2 regions of the Streptomyces amakusaensis genome follow, and region 2 is predicted to be linked to the other one. Evidence: riboswitches for the same ligand, from Rfam matches in the RefSeq annotation. Region 2 holds a riboswitch; the other holds the start of a gene.
The links. Region 2 has a riboswitch for ZMP and ZTP ahead of ABD371_RS22375 (bifunctional 5,10-methylenetetrahydrofolate dehydrogenase/5,10-methenyltetrahydrofolate cyclohydrolase). Riboswitches for the same ligand answer to the same signal wherever they lie in the genome.
Positions count from the first base shown of each region.

Region 1: another riboswitch for ZMP and ZTP. It lies ahead of ABD371_RS20715 (serine hydroxymethyltransferase); the one in region 2 lies ahead of ABD371_RS22375 (bifunctional 5,10-methylenetetrahydrofolate dehydrogenase/5,10-methenyltetrahydrofolate cyclohydrolase).

Region 1 covers NZ_BAAASB010000011.1:173,385-176,771, forward strand. The annotation lists gene ABD371_RS20705 (glutathionylspermidine synthase family protein) at 1-176, shown strand, start outside; gene rocD (ornithine--oxo-acid transaminase) at 223-1,431, opposite strand; ZMP/ZTP riboswitch at 1,568-1,657, shown strand; gene ABD371_RS20715 (serine hydroxymethyltransferase) at 1,745-3,010, shown strand; gene trpS (tryptophan--tRNA ligase) at 3,077-3,387, shown strand, end outside.
Region 2 covers NZ_BAAASB010000012.1:227,443-230,829, forward strand. The annotation lists gene ABD371_RS22365 (PEP/pyruvate-binding domain-containing protein) at 1-655, opposite strand, end outside; gene ABD371_RS22370 (hypothetical protein) at 783-1,010, shown strand; gene ABD371_RS22375 (bifunctional 5,10-methylenetetrahydrofolate dehydrogenase/5,10-methenyltetrahydrofolate cyclohydrolase) at 1,048-1,923, opposite strand; ZMP/ZTP riboswitch at 1,946-2,032, opposite strand; gene ABD371_RS22380 (MFS transporter) at 2,065-3,303, opposite strand; gene ABD371_RS22385 (MarR family winged helix-turn-helix transcriptional regulator) at 3,300-3,387, opposite strand, start outside.

The sequences.
Region 1 (3,387 bases), on a different contig from region 2:
TGCGCGACGAGCCCTGCTGCTACCAGGAGCTGGCCCCGCTGCCGGACTTCGACGGCAACCGGGTGGTGCTCGGGGCATGGGTGGTCGAGGACGAGGCGGCGGGCCTCGGCATCCGCGAGTCCTCCAGTCTGATCACCGACGAGTACGCCCGCTTCCTGCCGCACGTCATCCTCTGAGGATCCGGTACGGCCCGGCCGTACCGGATCCTCATGGACGCGCCGCTCAGCCCGCCAGCACCGCGCGCAGCTGATCGAGCCCCCAGTCGAGATCCTCCTTGGAGATCACCAGCGGCGGCGCGATCCGGATCGTCGAGCCGTGGGTGTCCTTGGCCAGCACCCCCCGGTCCATCAGCTTCTCGGAGATCTCCCGGCCGGTGCCCCGGGCCGGATCCACGTCCACCCCCGCCCACAGCCCCCGTCCGCGCACCGCCCGCACCGCGCCCGCGCCCGTGAGCAGACTCAGCTCATGGTGAAGGTGCTCGCCCAGCTCGGCCGCGCGCTGCTGGTGCTCGCCGGTCCTCAGCATCGCGATCACCTCCAGCGCCACCGCGCAGGCCAGCGGATTCCCCCCGAAGGTCGAGCCGTGCTCCCCGGGCCTGAACACCCCGAGCACCTCCTGCGAGGAGACCACCGCCGACACCGGCACGACCCCGCCGCCCAGCGCCTTGCCCAGCAGATACACGTCCGGCACCACGCCCTCGTGCTCACAGGCGAAGGTCCGGCCGGTACGGCCCAGGCCCGACTGGATCTCATCGGCGATGAACAGCACGTTCCGCTCACTGGCGAGCCGGCGCACGCCCGCCAGATATCCCTCCGGCGGCACCAGCACCCCCGCCTCACCCTGGATCGGCTCCAGCAGCACGGCCACGGTGTTCTCCGCCGTCATCGCCGCGCTCATCGCGGTGAGATCCCCGTACGGCACGATCTGGAACCCCGGTGTGTACGGGCCGAAGTCCGCCCGCGCCTCCGGGTCGGTCGAGAAGCTGATCACCGTCGTCGTCCGGCCGTGGAAGTTGTTCGCCGCGACGACGATCTTGGCCATGCCCTCGGGGACCCCCTTGACCCGGTACCCCCACTTGCGGGCGGTCTTCACCGCCGTCTCCACCGCCTCCGCGCCGGTGTTCATCGGCAGCACCGACTCCATGCCGCACAGCTCCGCCAGCTCCGTACAGAAATCGGCGAACCGGTCGTGGTGGAAGGCGCGCGAGGTGAGGGTGACCCGGTCCAGCTGCGCCCTGGCCGCTTCGATCAGCCGGGGGTTGCGGTGGCCGAAGTTGAGGGCCGAGTAGCCCGCGAGCAGATCGAGGAAGCGCCGCCCCTCGACATCGGTCACCCACGAGCCCTCCGCCGTGGCGACGACCACGGGGAGCGGGTGGTAGTTGTGCGCGGTGTGGGCCTCGGCCGCGGCGATGGCGCTGTCAGATGCGGACACGGGATCTCCGATCAGGTAGATACAAGGGCATCCGGCGTGGGGCGGGCCGATCTTGTCAGCACGCACCCCTGTTTCTATCGTCGCTCGCCATACGGACACGGAAACCTTGCCGTCGGGCCCCGGCATTAGGGTGGGTGGTGAGCACGGCGACTGGCGTACGCGGAATGACCGCGGTGGAGCCGTGCCCTCAGGAGCAGACGAGACACCGCCCGCCTGGGTGTCCCGGCAACCCGGTCACCCCCGGGGCCGCCGGAGGACCGTCCGTCCAGCCGCCCCGGGGAACCGGTCGTCACCACGACCCGGAGGACACGCCATGAGCACCCTTCCCCACCCCGCCCTCGCCGCCGCCGACCCGGAACTCGCCGCGCTCGTCGGAGCCGAGGAGCGGCTCCAGGCCGAGACGCTCCGGCTGATCGCCAGCGAGAACTATGTCTCCCGCGCCGTGCTGGAGGCCGCCGGGACCGTGCTCCAGAACAAGTACAGCGAGGGCTACCCCGGCCGCCGCTACTACGAGGGCCAGCAGAACATCGACCAGGTCGAGCGGCTCGCCGTCGCCCGCGCCAAGGACCTCTTCGGCGTCGAGCACGCCAATGTGCAGCCGTACTCCGGCTCCCCGGCCAACCTCGCCGTCTATCTCGCCTTCGCCGAGCCCGGCGACACCGTGATGGGCATGTCGCTGCCCATGGGCGGCCACCTCACCCACGGCTGGGGCGTCTCCGCCACCGGCACCTGGTTCCGGGGGGTGCGCTACGGGGTACGCCGGGACACCGGCCTGGTCGACTTCGACGAGGTCCGCGAGCTGGCCCTCAAGGAACGCCCGAAGATCATCTTCTGTGGCGGCACCGCCGTGCCCCGGACCATCGACTTCGCGGCCTTCGCGGAGATCGCCCGGGAGGCCGGCGCGATCCTGGTCGCCGACGTCGCCCACATCGCCGGACTGATCGCGGGCGGCGCGCACCCCTCGCCCGTGCCGCACGCCGATGTGATCTCCACGACCACCCACAAGACCCTGCGCGGCCCGCGCGGCGCGATGCTGATGTCCCGCGAGACGCACGCCAAGGCCCTCGACAAGGCCGTCTTCCCCGGACTCCAGGGAGGCCCGCACAACCAGACCACCGCCGCCATCGCGGTCGCCCTCCACGAGGCCGCCCAGCCCTCCTTCCGGAGCTACGCCCACGCGGTCGTCGCCAACGCCCGGGCGCTGGCCGAGGCCCTGCTGGAGCGGGGCTTCGACCTGGTCTCCGGCGGCACCGACAACCATCTGATCCTCATGGACCTCACCCCCAAGGAGGTCCCCGGCAAGATCGCCGCCAAGGGCCTGGACCGGGCGGGCGTCGTCGTGAATTACAACACCGTCCCCTACGACGCCAGAAAGCCCTTCGACCCCTCCGGCATCCGCATCGGCACCCCCGCCCTGACCTCGCGCGGCCTCGGCACGGAGCACATGCCCGCCGTCGCCGACTGGATCGACCGGGGCGTGCGCGCGGCGGGCGCGGGCGACGAGGACGCGCTGGCCGCGATCCGCCGGGAGGTCGCCGAACTGATGGCCGCATACCCTGCTCCCGGGCTGCCCGGCTGATCCGCCGCCCGGCCCGGGCCCGGCAGGGTGTCCGGGCCCGGCCGGGCACCTGAGAGAATGACCGGCATGGCCCAAGACCGTCAGCATGGCTCCGCCCAGCACCCCCGCCCCCGGGCGCTGTCCGGCATCCAGCCCACCGCAGGCTCGTTCCACCTCGGGAACTACCTCGGAGCGATCCGCCAGTACGTGGCGCTCCAGGAGACCCACGACGCGTTCTACATGGTCGTGGACCTGCACGCGATGACCGTGCCGCAGGAGCCGGCCCAGCTGCGGGCCAACACCCGCCTCGCCGCCGCCCAGCTGCTCGCCGCCGGGCTCGACCCCGACCGCTGCACCCTCTTCATCCAGAGCCATGTGCCCGAGCACGCCCAGCTCGG
Region 2 (3,387 bases):
GCCGTTCCACGATCGTGTCGGCCTCGACGACGAAACGGTCGGGGTCGACCGCGCCGGAGACGACGGCCTCGCCGAGTCCGGGGCTCGCGTCGACGACGGTCTGCCGCCGGTCGCCGGTCACCGGGTTCGCGGTGAACAGCACCCCGGAGACCGCGGACTGAACCATCGTCTGCACGACCACGGCGAGGTACACGGAGTCGTGGGCGATGCCGTTGGTCTCCCGGTAGGCGACCGCCCGGTCGGTCCACAGCGAGGCCCAGCAGCGCCGTACCGCCTCGACGACCCGCTCCGCGCCGATGACATTGAGATACGTGTCCTGCTGTCCGGCGAAGCTCGCGAACGGGAGATCCTCCGCCGTGGCACTGGACCGCACCGCGACCGGCACCCCCTCGCCGAGCCGGCCGGAGGCGGCGACGACCGCTTCGTACACCTCCCGTGGCACCGGCGCGTCGAGCAGCCGCCGCCGGGCCAGGTCCGGGGCGAGCCCCGTCAGTTCGCGCGTGGCCGGCACCGCCCGGTACGCCTCCGTGGTCACACAGAACCCCGGGGGCACGGGCAGCCCGGCGCGGATCAGCTCGCCCAGGTTCGCGGCCTTCCCGCCGACGAGCGCGGACATCGTGGCATCGACGTCGCCGAGGTCGATCACAAGCGGCATGGCGGCCCTCCGAGCGGCCCTCCAAGGGGGTGGGCTCCTGCCAGGCTAAGAGCAGGCGTACGGGCACACCACCGGGCGTGTCACGCTGTGACGGTCGCCGAAGGGCAGGAAGGAAGAGGGGGAAGAGATGACCGAGAAGCCACTGACGCAGAAGCAGGCGCTCGCCGCGGTGATCCGGGCGCTGGGCGGCAGCTGGGACACCGGGCGCGCCGTACTCGCCCTGCGGCTCGCCGGGTACGAGCCGGCGACCGACGAGGCCGCGGGCAAGGCGGCCCGGGGCCATCTGCGCGACCTCGCCGAGGACGGGGTGATCGTGCGACCGGATCCGGACCGGGCGGTTTACCGGCCCGTTTGACCGGGTCCGGTCCGCCGGGCCCGCCCCCGCCCGTCTCTCACCCCAGGTCCTCGCCGGCCGTCCCGAGCTGTCGCGACGCCGCGTCGACGGTCTGCGCCAGCAGGACCGCGATGGTCATGGGCCCCACCCCGCCGGGGACCGGGGTGATCAGACGGGCGCGGGTGCGGGCGGTGTCGAAGTCGACGTCTCCGACGTTGCCGGGGTTGTATCCGGCGTCGATCACGACGGCTCCGGGCTTGATGTCCTCGCCGTGGATGAGACGGGGGCGTCCGACGGCCGCCACGAGCACGTCGGCCTCGCGGACGATCGCGGACAGGTCCCTCGTACGGGAGTGGCAGTACGTGACCGTGGCGTCGCGGGCGAGCAGGAGCATCCCGGCGGGCTTGCCGAGGATCGCGCTGCGGCCCACCACCACGGCGTGGCGGCCGGCGAGTTCGACGTCGTACTCGTCCAGCAGCCGCATGATCCCGCCCGGTGTGCAGGAGGTGAAGCCGGGCAGTCCGAAGCTCATCGTCCCGAAGGAGCTGATCGTGACCCCGTCGACGTCCTTCTCGGGCGCGATCGCTTCAAACGCCGCCCGCTCGTCGATGTGGGGGCCCGCGGGGTGCTGGAGCAGGATGCCGTGGACACCCGGGTCCAGTGAGAGGGACCGCAGTGTCTCCGTCAGCTCGGCGGTCGTGGTGGCGGCGGGCAGGCCGATCCGCCGGGAGTCGATGCCCGCCTTCGCGCAACGGGCCCGCTTCATCCGTACGTACGTCACGGAGGCGGGGTCCTCGCCCACCAGTACGGTCGCGAGGCAGGGCCGGACGCCGGTGCGCCGGGTGATCTCGGCCGCCCTGCTCGCGGTCTCGTCGACGACGCGCCGGGCGAGGCCGGTGCCGTCCATGAGTCGGGCCGTCTGTATGCGGGACACGGGGCGCCTCCAGGCGTCGCTGAACACTCGCCCAGGCGCGCGGCTTCGACCGATTCGTCGGGCCGCTCCCCGGTGGTGCTTCACCTCAGCGCCAGTCACGGCCGCGCACCACTGTAGTGGACACCCGTTCCGCCGGTCGGGTCAGACCGGCCGGGCCGGTGTCCGGTAGGCGCGCAGCGAGGCGTTGGCCGCCGCCACGGCGGCGACCGCGAGGGTGGCGGAGAGGCCGCCGGCGACCAGGGCGAAGGGGGCGGAGGTGGCGGAGGCCAGCAGGCCGCCCCGGAAGTTGCCGAGTTCGGGGCCCGCGACGCCGATGACGTGTTCCACGGAGGAGACCCGTCCCCGGTAGGCGTCGGGGGTCTCCAGCTGGACCAGGGCGCTGCGGGTGATCACCGAGACGGTGTCGGCGGCGCCGGCCACGGCCAGACAGCAGAGCGCGGGCCACAGCGGACCGGACAGTCCGAAGCCGGCGAGCGCCAGGCCCCAGACGCCCGCTGCGGTCAGCTGTACGAGGCCGGCGCGGCGTTGGCGTGTCACGGTGCCGGAGAACAGGCCGGCTGTGATGCCCCCGACCGCGACGGCCGAGAGGAAGAGGCCGAGGGTCTGCGGGTCGCCGCCGAAGCGGGCCTCGTTGACCAGGGGGAAGAGCGCGATCGGCATGGCGAGGAGCGTCGCGGACAGATCGGTGGCCATCGAGCCCCAGAGTGTCGGGCGGCGGAGGACGAATCGCCGGCCGCCGCGTTCCGCGCGGCGTCCGGGGCCCGCCGGGCCGCTTCCCTCGGGTCTCATGGGCGGGAGGCGGATCATCGTGAGCGCCGAGATCGCCATGGCCACGGCCTGGGCGGCGTAGGCGGCCGGCAGATCCCACCGGGCGATGATCAGCCCGGCCGTGGCGGGCCCGGCCAGCATCGCCGCCTGGAAGGAGACATTGGTCAGCGCGAGCCCGGCGGCGACCTGGCCGGCCGGCAGCAGCCGTACGGGAAGGGTGCGCCGGGCGGGGGCTCCGAGGGCTCCGCACGCGGCCCCGGCGGCGACCAGGGCGAGCAGCAGCGGTACGTTGCGATTTCCGGCCAGGGCCTGGGCCGACAGCCCCGCGGCGGACAGCAGTTGGCCGACGGTGGCGGCCCGTACCACCGAACGCCGGTCGACGGTGTCGGCCAAGGTGCCGCCGAGCAGCCCGAAGAACACCATCGGCAGGCCGGTGGCGAGCCCGATGGCACCGGTGGCCACCGGGCTGCCGGTCAGCTCCCAGACCTGGGCCAGTACCGCCACGGTGGCTGTCTGGCCGCCGAGCTGGGAGGCCGCGGAGCCGATCCACAGCTCACGGAACGGGCGGCTGTCGCGCAGCGGGCGGAGGTCCAGTAACCGGACGCCGCTCATCGCGGTGGCTCGACGAGGTGGTGGAGGATCCGCTGCCGCATCGACCGCTGTTCCAGCGCCCGCCGGACCTCCTCGACGGCGGCG